DNA from 2 places in the Stenotrophomonas sp. YJH_SMC_16 genome. Region 1 is predicted to be linked to the other one. Evidence: predicted binding sites of a transcription regulator. Region 1 holds the regulator's gene; the other holds the start of a gene.

Region 1 (8,164 bases):
GGTGAGCTGGTAGGTCAGCGTGATCAGGCCGATCTGGGTGAAGCTCAGGTTGAAGCCGCCCTTGATCACCGGATAGATGGCCAGGATCAGCGACTGCATCATGTCGTTGACGACATGCGAGGTGGAAATGGCGGCCAGCACGCCGGGGGCCACCGGGCGTGAGGTCATTGCAGGAGAAGCCAGGGTTGACATGGACACAGTCAGGTTGGGGGCGAGCCACGCATGCTACGGTGACCTCCCCCTCCCTTCTGCCGCGTTCGGGTCATGGCATATCGCAAAAAGGACACGCCCTGCCCGGTCCGCGAGACTGCGCCGTGGAACGAGGTTCCGGTGCACCGCCCAGTGACCTGCCGCGCCCGCCACTACAAGCCCGGCACCCACATCGCGCCCCACCGGCACCGCCGTCACCAGCTGGTGTTCGCCATGTCCGGACTGATGGTGGTGCGTGCGGACGGCGGCCGCTGGGTGGTGCCCTCGACCCGCGCGATCTGGGTCCCGGCCGGCATGGCCCATGCGGTGGACTGCATCGCCGAAGTACACATGCGCAGCCTGTACGTGGAGCCGGACTTCGCGCCGCAGCTGCCGGACGAAGCGTTCGCGGTACAGGTGGCGCCGCTGCTGCGCGAGCTGCTGCTGGCCGCCAGCCTGATCGAGACCGCGCATGTGGACGACAGCCGCGACGGCCGCGTGGTGCGCCTGCTGCTGGACGAGCTGCACCGCATGGACGTGCTGCCGCTGCACCTGCCCTCCCCCACCGACCCGCGCCTGCAGCGGATCTGCCAGCACATCCAGAAGCATCCCGGCGACGACGCCACGCTGCAGGATTGGGCGCAGGCGCTGCAGGTGGACGTGAAAACCATCCAGCGCCATTTCGCCAGCGAACTGGGCATGACGTTCGGCCAGTGGCGACAACAGGCGCGGCTGCTGGCCGCGATGGAACGGCTGGCGGTCGGCGACAAGGTCATCGATGTCGCGCTGGCGATGGGTTACGACAGCCCAAGCGCGTTCACCAGCATGTTCAAGCGGCAGCTGGGGCAGACACCGGCGGCGTTTTTTCGTTGATGCTAACGATCCGCGGGCACATGTGGATCGCGCATCAGACGAAATTCCCATGTATCACTGTCCACCAGCGGATAGTGCAACGGGAAAACCTGTCCTGCCACGCGTGCCTGCACCGGCACACCCTCGATCCGGCAACCTCCGGGCTGGTGGAATCCGACCAGCTCGGTAATGCTCAGATTGTCGGTGTCGTCCTCTGCAGAGAAGTACGCGGCAAACGCCGGATTGCCGCTGACACGACGCCGCAGTACGACCCGCCCAACGTCGGGTGCGTACCAGCTGATGCTTCGCTCCAGGCCCTCGACCACGCCATCACCTGCATTGGGCCTGTCCGCTCCGGCAACTGCGCGCGCATTGGACTTCCGCCAGCGCGCTTCACGCTCGATGCGATAGGCGCTGATATCTCCCAGTGCAGTGCGCACGGTTTCGATGGCCGTTACCCGGCTCTGGCCCTGTTCTTCGTAGTCGTAACGATAACGGCCGGAACGCGCGTTGAACTCTCCGGGCTCCTCGAACCTGTCCTGCCACTGGTCACCCACCTTGAGCGGGAAGCGCAGCAGCACTTTGTCGCCCTTGCGCAGCGGATTGACGTCGGCGTACGTATCGATCCATTCACGCCGTAGAGTTCCCTCCGCGATCTCCAGTTCACGCTGACCGTTCTGGGCTACCTTCAGCAGCATTGGCGTCGCCGGGAAACCCGCTCCGCCGGAGTAGGTCCATTGCGTGCCCGGAGCTGATGTCGGCGCTGCCTGCGGGCCGGACAAGGGCGCGTCCAGGCGGCACTCTTCGGCCGATACCGTGCCGATGAAGGACAAGGCTGCAGTCAACGCCCCGCACAGAATGGCGCGAGGTGCCATGCGCGGTCCGAAATGCAGGTGCAGGATCATGTCGCGCATTGTAAGACCCTCGGACACGAAAACGCCGGGCATCGCCCGGCGCTACCGTTCAACGCTTCCGTTGAAAACTCAGGACGTCATCCGGTCCCAGAAGCCCTTCACGCCATCGATGAAGGTGGCCGACTTCGGCGAATGCTTGCGCGCTTCCTCACCGACGAAGGTGGCTTCGAACTGCTCCAGCAGCTTGCGCTGCTCGTTGGTGAGGTTGACCGGGGTCTCCACCACCACACGGCAGTACAGGTCGCCCTCGCTGCGGCTGCGCACCGAACGTACGCCCTTGCCACGCAGGCGGAACAGCTTGCCGGTCTGGGTCTCGGCCGGGATGCGGATCTCCGCCTCACCGCCCAACGTGGCCACGCGCACAGTGTCGCCCAGTGCGGCCTGCGAGATGCGGATCGGCACTTCGCAGTGCAGGTCGTCGCCATCGCGCTGGAAGATCGCATGCTCACGCACGCGCACTTCCACGTACAGATCACCCGGCGGCGTACCGACCGGGCCGGCTTCGCCCTCGCCCTGCAGGCGGATGCGGTCGCCGGTGTCGACGCCGGCCGGCACCTTCACCGACAGCACCTTGTCTTCCTCGACACGGCCGTTGCCATGGCAGGTCTTGCAGGGCTTGGCGATGATCTGGCCACGGCCGCCGCAGTTGTGGCAGGCCTGCTGCATGGCGAAGATGCCGCGCTGGATGCGCACCTGGCCACGGCCATGGCAGACGTTGCAGGTCTCGACCTTGCCGTCTTCGGAGCCACTGCCATCGCAGTCGCCGCACTCGGCCAGGGTCGGAATCTCGATGCGGCGCTCGACGCCGCGCACGGCTTCTTCCAGGTCCAGCTCCATCACGTAGCCGATGTCGGCGCCGCGACGGGCCTGGCGCGGACCACCGCCGCCACCAAAGATGTTGCCGAAGATATCGCCGAAGATATCGTTCATGTCCGGGCCGCCCGGACCACCGCCGCCCATGCCGTGCTCGAACGCGGCGTGGCCGTGGCTGTCATACATGCGGCGCTTGTTGCCGTCGGACAGTACTTCGTAGGCTTCCTTGCACTCCTTGAAGGAGGCTTCGGCCGCCGTATCGCCCGGGTTGCGGTCCGGGTGGAACTTCATCGCGCAGCGGCGGTAAGCCTTCTTCAGCTCGTCGTCGGTGGCGGTGCGGGCAACGCCCAGCACTTCGTAGTAATCGCGCTTGCTCATATCGTGAATCGGGTTCCGGAAAGTCGGGATTCGTCAAAGCGGAAGAGCGGAACCAGGTCCGCTCTTGCGTCGGGCGCCCCGACACGCCGGTGGGCGGTCAGGACCCTGATGCGACAACGGGACGCTGATGGCCAGCGTCCCGTGTCGGTCCGGATCAGGACTTCTTGTCGTCCTTGACTTCGGTGAACTCGGCGTCGACCACGTCATCCTGCGCCTTGCCTGCGTTGCCGGCGTCGGCACCCGGGGCAGCACCGCCCTGGTCGGCCGAAGCGGCAGCGAACAGCGACTGGCCAGCTTCTTCCAGCGCCTTCGACTTGGCTTCGATCTGTGCCTTGTCGTCACCCTTCATCGCGGTTTCCAGATCGGCCAGGGCCGCCTCGACCTTGCCGATCACTTCGCCACCGACCTTGCTGCCGTGCTCGGTGATCGCGCTGCGGGTGCCGTGGATCAGGGCGTCGGCCTGGTTGCGGGCCTGCACCAGTTCCTGGAACTTCTTGTCTTCTTCGCGGTTGGCTTCCGCGTCGGCGACCATGCGTGCGATCTCTTCCTCGGACAGACCCGAACCGGCCTTGATCTCGACCTTCTGTTCCTTGTTGGTCTTCTTGTCCTTGGCCGACACGTGCAGGATGCCGTTGGCGTCGATGTCGAAGGACACTTCCACCTGCGGCAGGCCACGCGGCGCCGGCTCGATGCCGGACAGGTCGAACTTGGCCAGCGACTTGTTGAAGCGGGCCTGTTCGCGCTCACCCTGCAGCACGTGCACGGTCACGGCCGACTGGTTGTCCTCGGCGGTGGAGAACACCTGCGAGGCCTTGGTCGGGATGGTGGTGTTCTTCTCGATGATCTTGGTGAACACGCCGCCCATGGTTTCGATGCCCAGCGACAGCGGGGTCACGTCCAGCAGCAGCACGTCCTTGACGTCGCCACCCAGCACGCCGCCCTGGATCGCCGCACCCAGTGCCACGGCCTCGTCGGGGTTGACGTCCTTGCGCGGTTCCTTGCCGAAGAACTCGGTCACCGCCTGCTGCACCTTCGGCATGCGGGTCTGGCCGCCGACCAGGATCACTTCGCTGATGTCGCTCGAACGCAGGCCGGCATCGTTCAGGGCGACGCGGCACGGCTCGATCGACTTCTTGATCAGGTCGTCCACCAGCGCTTCCAGCTTGGCGCGGGTCAGCTTGATGTTCAGGTGCTTCGGACCCGACGCGTCAGCGGTGACGTACGGCAGGTTCACTTCGGTCTGCTGGGCGCTGGACAGCTCGATCTTGGCGCGCTCGGCAGCGTCCTTCAGGCGCTGCAGGGCCAGCGGATCCTTGCGCAGGTCGATGCCCTGGTCCTTGTTGAACTCTTCAACCAGGTACTCGATGACGCGGTTGTCGAAGTCTTCGCCGCCCAGGAAGGTGTCGCCGTTGGTGGCCAGCACTTCGAACTGCTTCTCGCCGTCCACGTTCGCGATCTCGATCACCGAGACGTCGAAGGTGCCGCCGCCCAGGTCGTACACCACGATCTTGCGATCCTTGTTGTCGCCCTTGTCCAGGCCATAGGCCAGCGCGGCCGCGGTCGGCTCGTTGATGATGCGCTTGACGTCCAGACCGGCAATGCGGCCGGCGTCCTTGGTCGCCTGGCGCTGGCTGTCGTTGAAGTAGGCCGGCACGGTGATGACCGCTTCGGTGACCTTCTCACCGAGGAAGTCCTCGGCGGTCTTCTTCATCTTTTCCAGCACCTTGGCCGAGATTTCCTGCGGGGCCATCTTCTTGCCGTCGCTGGTCGACACCCAGGCATCGCCATTGTCATGGGCGAGGATGCCGTACGGGACGTGGGCGATGTCCTTCTGCACTTCGGCGTCGGTGAACTTGCGGCCGATCAGGCGCTTCACCGCGTAGAAGGTGTTCTTCGGGTTGGTCACGGCCTGGCGCTTGGCCGAGGCGCCGACCAGGACTTCGCCGTCCTTGGTGTAGGCGACGATCGACGGGGTGGTGCGATCGCCTTCCGAATTCTCGATGACGCGGGCCTTGCCGCCGTCCATGATCGCCACGCACGAGTTGGTGGTGCCGAGGTCGATACCAATGATCTTGCCCATGGGGGAGACTCCTGAGGATGCTTGTTGGGGTCAGTCCGGCCGTTCGGCCGGTGGATGAATACGATGTGGGGGAGGCTCGTGGAACATTCAAGCCATCTCCCGAACGCTGTGTTCAGCGCCTGGAAAACCTTGCCAGGCATGGCCTGGCTCGACCGGGGCCGGGCATCACCCGGCCCAGTCAATCAATCGGCGGCCACCACCACCAGCGCCGGCCGCAGCAGGCGCTCGTTCAGCAGGTAGCCCTTCTGGAACACGGTCACCACGCTGCCGGGGGCCGCGCCCGGGGCCGGCACCTGGCTGATGGCCTGGTGGTGTTCCGGGTTGAACGGCTGGCCGGTCGGGTCCAGCAGGACCAGACCGTTGTCGGCGGCAACCTTCAGCAGCTGCTTGTAGGTCAGCTCCAGGCCTTCGCGCAGCGGGTGCGGGTCGTCGCCGGCGGCCTTCAGGCCGGCATCCAGGCTGTCGAACACCGGCAGCAGCTCGCCGAGCAGCTTCTCGTTGGCGAACTTGCGGGCCTGCTCGATGTCACGGGCCACGCGCTTGCGCTGGTTCTCCAGGTCGGCGCGCTCACGCAGCGCATCGGCCTTGATCTGCTCGACTTCGGCGCGCAGGCGCTCCACTTCGTCGTTGACGCCGGCGGCGGCAGCCGCATCAGCGGCACTCTGCTGGGATTCGATATCTGGCTGTTCGTGGTTCATGTCTGGGTCCCTGGCGGTCACTCTCCGCCTCCACCCACCCTAGTGTGGGCGGGATGCTGCGTTTCAAGCGTCGGATGTTCCGGGAGTGCGCCCGGCGGGTGAAAAGGCCGCGCCGAGCACATCGGCGGTGGCCTGCACCAGCGGGATCATGCGGTCGTAGGCCATCCGCTTGGGGCCGATCACGCCCAGCACGCCCAGCACCTGGCCGTTGGCGGTGTACGGGGCGGTGACCAGCGAGACGCCCTGCAGCGGCATCATCCCCGTCTCCTCGCCGATGAAGATGCGCACGCCCGGCGCCTGGATGGTCCGCTCCAGCAGCTGCAGGATCTCGCGCTTGCTGGAGAACAGCTCGAACAGTTCACGCAGGCGCTCCAGGTCGGACAGGTCCTGCACCCCCATCAGGCGGGTCTGGCCGGCCACCAGCATGTCGTCGGCCGCTGGCTGCAGGGCCTGCTCGGCCAGCTCGATGCTGTGCGCCAGCAGCTGTTCCAGCTCGGAGCGGGCGTCGCGCAACTCCAGCAGCAGGCGGGTGCGGATCTCGGCCATCGGCAGGCCGGCGAAATGGGCGTTGAGGTAGTTGGCGACCTGCTCCAGCTGGCCTGGCGCGAACTCCTGCCGGGTCTCGATGACCCGGTTCTGCACCTCGTTGTCGGCGAACACCAGGATCGCCAGTACGCGGCGCCCGTCCAGCGCCACGAAATCGATCTGGCGGAAGGCGAACTGCTCGCGCCGCGGCGCGCTGACCACGCCGACGAAGTGGCTCATGGCCGACAGCAGCTCCGAGGCGCTGCCGAGCAGGGCCTGGGTGCTGCCGCCGCCAGCCAGTTCCTGACGCAACCGGGCCAGCTCGCCCTCGCCCGGCGGCTGCATCTGCAGCAGGCTGTCGACGAACACCCGGTAGCCGTGTGCGGTCGGGACGCGCCCGGCCGAGGTGTGCGGCGAGGCCAGCAGCCCCAGGTCCTCCAGGTCGCCGAGGATGTTGCGGATGGTGGCCGGGCTGACCTCCAGGCCGGCCACGCGCGCCAACGTCTGCGAGCCGACCGGCTCACCGTCCTGGATGTAACGCGCGATCAGCGTGCGCAGCAGATGGCGCGCACGCGGGGCAAGCTGGTCGGGAGAACCGTGCATGGAATCAACCTGTGAGACACGGACACTAGATAATGGCGGCGCATCACCTTGGCAAGTCATTGGACCTCCCTCGCCCACGTGCTAGCGTTGCGCGGCTGCTGATACCCCCTTACCCATGCTCAGACATCTTTCGATCAAGGATTTTGCCGTCGTCCGCGCCACCGAACTGGAGTTCGGGCCAGGCATGACCGTCGTTTCAGGCGAGACCGGCGCCGGCAAGTCGCTGATGGTCGACGCGCTGGGCTTCCTGTCCGGCCTGCGAGCCGACAGCGGCGTGGTCCGCCACGGCGCCGCGCGCGCCGAGCTTTCGGCCGAGTTCACGCTGGACCAGCTGCAGGCCGCGCGCCAGTGGCTGGCCGACAACGAGCTGGACGACGAAGAACAATGCCAGCTGCGCCGCGTGATCCGTGCAGACGGCGGTTCGCGGGCGTGGATCAATGGCCGCCCGGTGACCCTGGCCCAGCTGGGCGACCTGGCCTCGTTGCTGGTGGAGATCCACGGCCAGCACGAACAGCAGGCCCTGCTGGCGCGCCCGTCGCAGCTGGCCCTGCTGGATGCCTATGCCGGCAACGAGAACGAGCGCCGCCAGGTGCGCCGCGCCGCGGCCGCATGGCAGGCACTGGTCGATGAATCGCTGGCGCTGTCGCAACAGGGCGACGTGAGTGACCGGATCGGCTTCCTGGAACATCAGCTGCGCGAGCTGGACCGCGAAGACCTGGAGCCAGAGTCGATCGTGGCGCTCGGTGCCAGCCATCGCCGCCAGGCCCACGCCAGCGCCCTGCTGAGCGCCTGCCAGGCCGCCAGCAACCAGCTCAACGGCGATGACGGCAGCTCCGCGCTGGACCTGCTGCAGCAGGTGCGCCACGAGCTGTCGCGCCTGATCGAACACGACCCGCGCCTGGGCGAGGTGGACGGCCTGATCGAGAACGCCTCGATCCAGCTGCACGAAGCCCTGTCGCTGCTGGACCGGGTGCACGATGACCTCGATGCCGACCCGGAGCAGTTCGAAGAGAACGAGCGCCGTCTCGGCCGCCTGCACGACCTGGCCCGCAAGCACCGCGTGCCGATGGACGAGCTGGGCGCGCAGCGCGAGCGCATGCACGCCGAAGTGG
Region 2 (7,374 bases), on a different contig from region 1:
TCGGCAGCAGGCGCAACGGGGCGCCGTTGGCGGCTTCGCGTGGTGCGCCGCTGGCGGTAGGCAGCGGACTGATCACCTCGTTGCGCGGCGGCGACTGATCGGTGCTGGCGTTGATCTTGCCGGCCGGGATCGACAGCTTCACCCGGCGGGTCATCGGCGGGTAGCAGATGCCATCGGTCTGGCAGCCCTGGAACGTCACCACCAGGGTGCTGTCGACCGCATCGGCGACGGCGCGGCGCAGCGGCAGCGGCACTTCCACCTGGTTGAAGTAGACCGAGACATCGCCGAAATGCTCGTCGCGATGCGACTGTGCGGCCGGCCAGCGCAGCTTGTCGGCCAGCACGCCGGTGCTGCCGTCCAGCTTCACCGAAGTGCGGTCGCGATACAGGTAGTAGCCCGGCGCCGGGCTGAAGCGCAGCAGCAGGGTGTTGCCGTCACTGGCGATGGCGTCGAAGCCGAACGCCTGCTCCGAAGGAAGCGGCAGCGCCTGGCTGTTGCTGGCGGCACCCGGCAGGCGCAGGCCGCCGCTGTTGCCGGCACCGGCCAGCGGGTTGTTGAACGGGCTGGCGGCGCCGGTACGCGTGGCCGGCGCCGCGGCCTGTGCGCCGCTACCGGGCAGGGTGACCTGCACCACGCGCTTCTGCGGCGGGTAGCACACACCGGCATCGGCGCAGCCCTGGTAACGCACTTCCAGGCTGATGGTGCCGGCGGCGTCGGTCGGCGTGCCAGGCAGGGTGGCCTGCAGGCGCTCGCGATAGGTTTCGACTTCGCCGAAGAAATCGTCGTGGTGCTTGTCGCCCTTGGGCATCTGCAGCGCGCCGGCGTTGAACGCCGGATCAGCCTTGACGCTGGTGCGGTGGCGATACAGGTAGTAGCCGGGTGCGATCTTGAACTGCAGTTGCACCTGGCCGCGCTCGGGGGCGGTGGCGGTCAGCGCGAACGCCTGGTCCACCGGCAGCAGGTCCTTCTCATCCAGGGCGAAGGCGGGCAGCGAGAGCCACATCAGGGCGCACAAGGCGGCGCCACGCGCAAACAGAGTCTTCAATCAGTGTCCTCCCGGGTCTGTGCCCGGATCCAGTCCAGATACGCCGGCAGGCCGGCCCGGGTTTCGACCGCGATGCACTCCGGGAGTTCATACGGATGCAGTTCGACGATCCGGGCAATCGCGTCATCGACGCGGCTTGCGGTGGTCTTCACCAGCAGTTGCAGCTCGGCGTCGGTGGTCACCTCGCCCTGCCAGCGGTAGGTCGACTGCGCGCCATCGAGGCGGGTCACGCACGCGGCCAGGCGCTCGCCGACCAGCGCGTGCGCGATGCGCTCGGCACTGGCCCGGTCCGGGCAGGTGGTCAACAGCAGCAGGACGGGATCGACGGTCGACATGACCGTCGAGTATAGGGCCGCCGCCGGGTCAGGGCCCGGCGGCGGCGATGGACCGCTGCGTTGCGCGGTCAGTTGGCCAGCTGGCAGGTTGCCGGCTTGGCCGAGGTGAACAGGCCCGGGGTCGCCCACTCGGGGTGATCGATGAACGGATTGCGGTTGCCCTGGAAGCTGTAGATCACGTCATTGCGTGCACGTTCGGCATCATCCGGCGGGTCGGACAGGTGCCAGTCGATCAGCGTGGACAGCAGGCCCATGTAGGCCGGCGAACTGCTGGTCTTGACGATCTTGCTGCGGTCGTCGGTCAGCTCCAGGTCCGGCTCGGACTGGCCGGTCGCCGCATCCTTGCCGCCCTCGTAGCGGATGGCCATGTACAGCACCGCACGCGCCATGTCGCCCTTGCGCTTGCCCCACACCTCGAAGGTGCCGGTGTTGCCGTCCGGCGTGCGTACCCAGTTGGAGTTGCCCGGGTAACCGCCGCTGCCGCCGCCCTGGCCGTTGTTGGCCTCGGTGGCGCGCTCGCCGCAGTTGGCGTCGCACTTGCCGAACGGCTTGTTGCCACGGTCGGCGTTCCACTGCGCGTCGGTCAGGTACAGCATGTGGGTGTCGGTATACGGCGCGTACGGCAGGCCCTTGTCACCGGTGGTGGTGGCAAAGCCCAGCGAGTTCGGCCAGGTGTGCTCGCGGTTGTACTTCAGGCCACTGCCGCTGCCGGCGCGGTCGGTCACCTTGGCGTAGCTGCGGTTGCGATACGCATCCAGGATCCTGCCGGAATTGTTCGGATCCTCGTCGGCGATTTCCAGGATGGTCCAGGTGCTGGTGCCCGAGCCGCTGTACGGATAGGCCGTATGGCCCTTGATGGTGGCGTGCAGCGAGCAACGCAGCTGGCTGGGGCTGCTGGTGTTGACCTTTGAGTAATAGCCGGCCGGTACACCCGGATTGCCCGGGTCGGGGTTGCCGCCGGTGCTGGCCACGGTGAACGCGATGCGGCTGTCGGCCGCCGGATGCGCGCCCTGCAGGTCGGTGATGCGCGCGGCGCGGATATCGAAGCGGCAGGCTTCACCGGCCAACAGCGCGGTGTTGGTGGACAGTTTCACGCTGCGGCCGCTGGCCGGGAAGGTCAGCGGCACGCTGCCGGAGGTGCCGCAGCTCAGCGCGAAGGCGCCACTGGCCAGGTTCACGGTTTCGCTGAACACCACTTCCAGATCGGCCGCGGCCGGGAAGGTGCTGCTGCCCTGTGCCGGGGTGGTGGTGGAGACCGACGGCGGCGTGTTCGGGCCCGGGGTGCCGCCGCCGCTGAAGGTCTGGCCGTTGTTGCAGCTGCCAAACGTCTGCCCGGCCGATTCGGCCCAGGTGAAGTGGGCGTACTGGCTGCCGCTGCCGGTCAGCTGCAGCGAGGTGCCCGGCGCGGTGCTGTTGGTCTCGGCCACCGGGATGTTCTGGCTGGTCATGCCGGCGGCAGGGCCACCGGAGGCGGTGATGGCGCCCTCGTAGCTGAGGAACTGGACCACCTTGCCGCTGGCATCGACCAGGGCGATGCCGTCGTTCGGGCCGTTCTGGAGGCCGTTGGTCGGGTAGCTGACCACGGCCAGGGTGGCGCTGCCGCAACCGGCGGCGGTGCCGGCCGGAACCGGGTTGTTGGCGTAGACCGTGGCGGCCGAAGGATTGCTGCCGTTGTAGAGGTAGAGGCGGTAGCCGGACAGATCCTCACCGGCGGTGGCTACGACCTCGATCGCTTCGCCGACGTCACCGGCGGCGGTGCTGTCGTCATAGTGCAGTTCATTGATGAAGACCTCGGCCTGGGCCGGCGCGGCGGCCAGCGCCAGCAGGCAGGCGGCGGCAAGCGGGGACAGCAATCGCATCGACAACTCCTTGATTGGGAATGCGCGGCCGAGCCTAAGGCCGATCCAGTGACACTTTGTCGTAAATGAACGTCAGATATCTGACAGTGGGACATTGGTCACCAAATGTCACCCGTTCCCCCCTTGGCTTGCCGCGTTGCATCCCTATACAGGCGTCCACGCAGGGAAGGAGGTTTGCGGGTCCGGAGAAAAATTTCGGGATCGGCCCTTGAAAGGCCTGTGGAGGTCTCCATCTCTGTCGTGCTCCCGACTTGTCGGGCTTTTTCACGCGCGTTGCTGGCACTCGCCTGGTGTGACTGCTAACATCGCCGGACTTTTTCAGACCAATCAATAACTTAAGAGGTCTCTCATGAGCATCAAGCCGCTGCACGACCGCGTTGTGGTCAAGCCGATCGAAGCCGACGAAATCTCCGCCGGTGGCATCGTCATCCCCGACTCGGCCAAGGAAAAGTCCACCAAGGGTGAAGTTGTGGCCGTCGGCCCGGGCAAGCCGCTGGACAACGGCAACGTGCGCGCGCCGTCGCTGAAGGTTGGCGACAAGGTCATCTACGGCCAGTACGCCGGTAGCTCGTACAAGAGCGAAGGCGTCGAGTACAAGGTCCTGCGCGAAGACGACGTGCTCGCCATCATCGGCTGAGCCTCGGCGCGACCTGCTTTTCTGTAAGACATCCCTTTTCGTCGCCGGGCCCGGCCCGGCGCAAACATCGAGGTAATCGCAATGGCTGCCAAGGATATTCGTTTCGGTGAAGACGCCCGTTCGCGCATGGTGCGCGGCGTCAACGTTCTCGCCAATGCCGTCAAGGCCACCCTGGGCCCGAAGGGCCGCAACGTCGTGCTGGAAAAGAGCTTCGGCGCGCCGACCATCACCAAGGACGGCGTCTCCGTCGCCAAGGAAATCGAACTGGCTGACAAGTTCGAGAACATGGGCGCGCAGATGGTGAAGGAAGTTGCTTCCCGCACCAACGACGACGCGGGCGACGGCACCACCACCGCCACCGTGCTGGCCCAGGCCCTGATCCGCGAAGGCGCCAAGGCTGTGGCCGCCGGCATGAACCCGATGGACCTCAAGCGCGGTATCGACAAGGCCGTTTCGGCCGCCGTGGCCGAGCTGAAGAACATCTCCAAGCCGACCGCCGACGACAAGGCGATCGCCCAGGTCGGTACCATCTCGGCCAACTCGGACGAGTCGATCGGCCAGATCATCGCTGACGCGATGAAGGAAGTCGGCAAGGAAGGCGTCATCACCGTTGAAGAAGGCTCGGGCCTGGACAACGAGCTGGACGTGGTCAAGGGCATGCAGTTCGACCGCGGCTACCTGTCGCCTTACTTCATCAACAACCAGCAGTCGCAGACCGCTGACCTGGATGACCCGTTCATCCTGCTGCACGACAAGAAGATCTCCAACGTCCGCGACCTGCTGCCGGTGCTGGAAGGCGTCGCCAAGGCCGGCAAGCCGCTGCTGATCGTGGCCGAGGAAGTTGAAGGCGAAGCGCTGGCCACCCTGGTCGTCAACACCATCCGTGGCATCGTCAAGGTCGTGGCCGTCAAGGCGCCGGGCTTCGGCGACCGTCGCAAGGCGATGCTGGAAGACATGGCCGTGCTGACCGGCGGCACCGTGATCTCCGAAGAAGTCGGCCTGTCGCTCGAGAAGGCCACCATCAAGGACCTGGGCCGCGCCAAGAAGGTGCAGGTCTCCAAGGAAAACACCACCATCATCGATGGCGTCGGCGACAAGGCCAACGTTGATGCACGCGTGGCGCAGATCAAGACCCAGATCCAGGACACCTCCTCGGATTACGACCGCGAGAAGCTGCAGGAACGCGTGGCCAAGCTGGCCGGCGGTGTTGCCGTGATCAAGGTCGGCGCCTCGACCGAAATCGAAATGAAGGAAAAGAAGGATCGCGTCGACGACGCCCTGCACGCCACCCGTGCGGCCGTTGAAGAAGGCGTGGTTCCGGGCGGCGGCGTTGCGCTGGTCCGCGCGATCACCGCGCTGGCCGGCCTGAAGGGCGCCAACGAAGACCAGAACCACGGCATCCAGATCGCCCTGCGTGCGATGGAAGCCCCGCTGCGCGAGATCGTTGCCAACGCCGGTGACGAGCCGTCGGTCATCATCAACAAGGTCAAGGAAGGCACCGGCAGCTTCGGCTACAACGCCGCCACCGGCGAGTTCGGCGACATGCTGCAGTTCGGCATCCTGGACCCGACCAAGGTGACCCGTTCGGCGCTGCAGAACGCAGCCTCGATCGCTGGCCTGATGATCACGACCGAAGCCATGGTTGCCGAAGCTCCGAAGAAGGACGAGCCGGCCATGGGCGGCGCCGGTGGCATGGGCGGCATGGGTGGCATGGGCGGCATGGACTTCTAAGTCCCCGCGTTACCGATGCAATGAAAAACCCCGCCGGAAGGCGGGGTTTTTTTTGGGGGCCGGTCGGAATCGAATCAGATCCACGCCATGCGTGGATACCGCTCCCAGGCGGGTATCTACGCGCGGCCCTCGCGCCGCTGCAGCCACAGGTGGGCCGCCAGCAGGGCCAGCGCGCCACCCGCGATCATGCCCTGTACCCACGGCAGCTCCGTGATCGGCGCAAGCAGCAGGCCCGCCGCCATGCCGATCAGGCTGGCGCCGGCGCCCACCCGCTGCCGCCGCTGCCGATGTGCAGCCTGGCGATGGCGTGCGGCGATGCGCAGGCGCCGTGCATCCGGCTGCAACACCGCTTCGGCAATGGCATCGATCTCTGGGCGATTCATCCTGTCTCCTGCATTGCGTCCGTGTCTGCATGCTGCACGACTGCGGGACCTGTGTGCAACGGCAACGCTTCGATCATCTGACGAACGCCTTCGCCGCGCCGTACTCCCACTGCCACGGCACGCCGGTGTCGCCCAGCACAAACGCTACCAGGGCCGGGAAGGCCGCCTCTGCCCGCACATCGTTGCCCAGAATCACCACGCAGCGCTGGTGCTGCTCCACGCATACCAGCGTGTTGCCCACTGCATCGTCGTGGCCGCCCTTGTAGAAGCCTGCGCCCTGCGGGCCGAGAAACGTCACCACGCCCAGACCTGCCGCCAGGTCCTTGCGTTGCTGCGCCTTCGGCAACTCCGGTTGCAGGGTGGGGAACTGGCTGGCCGTGGTGATGGGCAGCTGCGGCCGCACCAGCTCCCTGCGCATCGGTGCGGATAGCCCGTCGCCACGCACGTAACCGGCGGCGAAGCGGGCCATGTCGGCAATGGTGGTATCCATGGACCCTGCCGCACGTACGCGGCTGCGCTCATCATGCGGTTCGGCCACACCTTCCGCCGTCCAGCCATCGGCCAGGTTGGCGGCGAAATCCTCGCGCCACATCATGCTGGTGCGGGTCATGCCGAAGCGGTCGAACACCCGCTGCTGCATCAACGCGCCCACATCCTCGCCCAGCCGCCCGCGTTCGATCACGAACTGCAGCAGGATCAGTCCCTCTCCGGAATACCCATATCGACTACCCGGATCAAAGTGGAACTTCAGGCGCCCATCGGGCTCCAGGAAGCCGAAGTTGGCAAAGCCACTGGAATGGTTGAGCAGCAGGCGTGGGGTGAGCTGGCGCCAGCGGGCATCGCCGGCCAGCACGCTGTAGTCGGCGTACTTCTTCGGTTCCGGTGGATAGTCCGGCAGCGGTTTGTCCAGGGCGGTAGCGATGCTCGCATCCAGATCGATCCGCGCGTCCTGCGCCAGCTGTGCGACCAGGTGGCCGAAAGCCATCTTGGTCAGTGACGCAGCGTACATCACGGTGTCGGTGCGCAGCGGCTCGCCTGCGGCGTTGCGTTCACCGTAGGCGGCCACATGCACCACCTTGCCGCCATCGATCACCGCCAGCGCCATGCCGCGCGCGTGGGCCGCCTGCATCAGCCGCTGTGCTTCGGCATCGATGCGAGTGGGCGAGGGCACGGGTGGCGGCGCGGCCAGTACCGCCAGCGGGAGCAGCGTCAGCAACATCAGGGTGGCACGGCACATGCGTGGAACTCCTGGTGGGGCGCACGGCGATGCTACGCCAGGCTGCCGCTGGCGTCATTGCCAGATGTCAACTGGCCTGCGGCCGGCGCAGGCAGATCCGGGCCGCGCCGGCACCGATGTCCACCTGGCCGCCGCGCATTGCATCCG

What was found. Region 1 encodes HrcA, which represses chaperone genes, less so after heat shock. Its sites were predicted from a motif close to TTNGCACTCNNNNNNNNNGAGTGCNAA; they were not measured.
Region 2: the regulator HrcA is predicted to act here: its motif matches at 3,516-3,542, upstream of AC5P6E_RS02730 (co-chaperone GroES).

Annotation. Positions count from the first base shown of each region.
Region 1 is NZ_JCAFRH010000003.1:71,102-79,265, forward strand. Features, by position in the region: gene AC5P6E_RS07835 (MFS transporter) at 1-192, opposite strand, end outside; gene AC5P6E_RS07840 (helix-turn-helix domain-containing protein) at 265-1,062, shown strand; gene AC5P6E_RS07845 (hypothetical protein) at 1,065-1,955, opposite strand; gene dnaJ (molecular chaperone DnaJ) at 2,025-3,146, opposite strand; gene dnaK (molecular chaperone DnaK) at 3,301-5,226, opposite strand; gene grpE (nucleotide exchange factor GrpE) at 5,409-5,924, opposite strand; gene hrcA (heat-inducible transcriptional repressor HrcA) at 5,988-7,052, opposite strand; gene recN (DNA repair protein RecN) at 7,168-8,164, shown strand, end outside.
Region 2 is NZ_JCAFRH010000001.1:610,112-617,485, reverse strand. Features, by position in the region: gene AC5P6E_RS02745 (protein-disulfide reductase DsbD domain-containing protein) at 1-1,045, opposite strand, end outside; gene cutA (divalent-cation tolerance protein CutA) at 1,042-1,380, opposite strand; gene AC5P6E_RS02735 (endonuclease) at 1,449-3,239, opposite strand; gene AC5P6E_RS02730 (co-chaperone GroES) at 3,589-3,876, shown strand; gene groL (chaperonin GroEL) at 3,958-5,607, shown strand; gene AC5P6E_RS02720 (hypothetical protein) at 5,724-5,990, opposite strand; gene AC5P6E_RS02715 (serine hydrolase domain-containing protein) at 6,064-7,227, opposite strand; gene AC5P6E_RS02710 (pepsin/retropepsin-like aspartic protease family protein) at 7,295-7,374, opposite strand, start outside.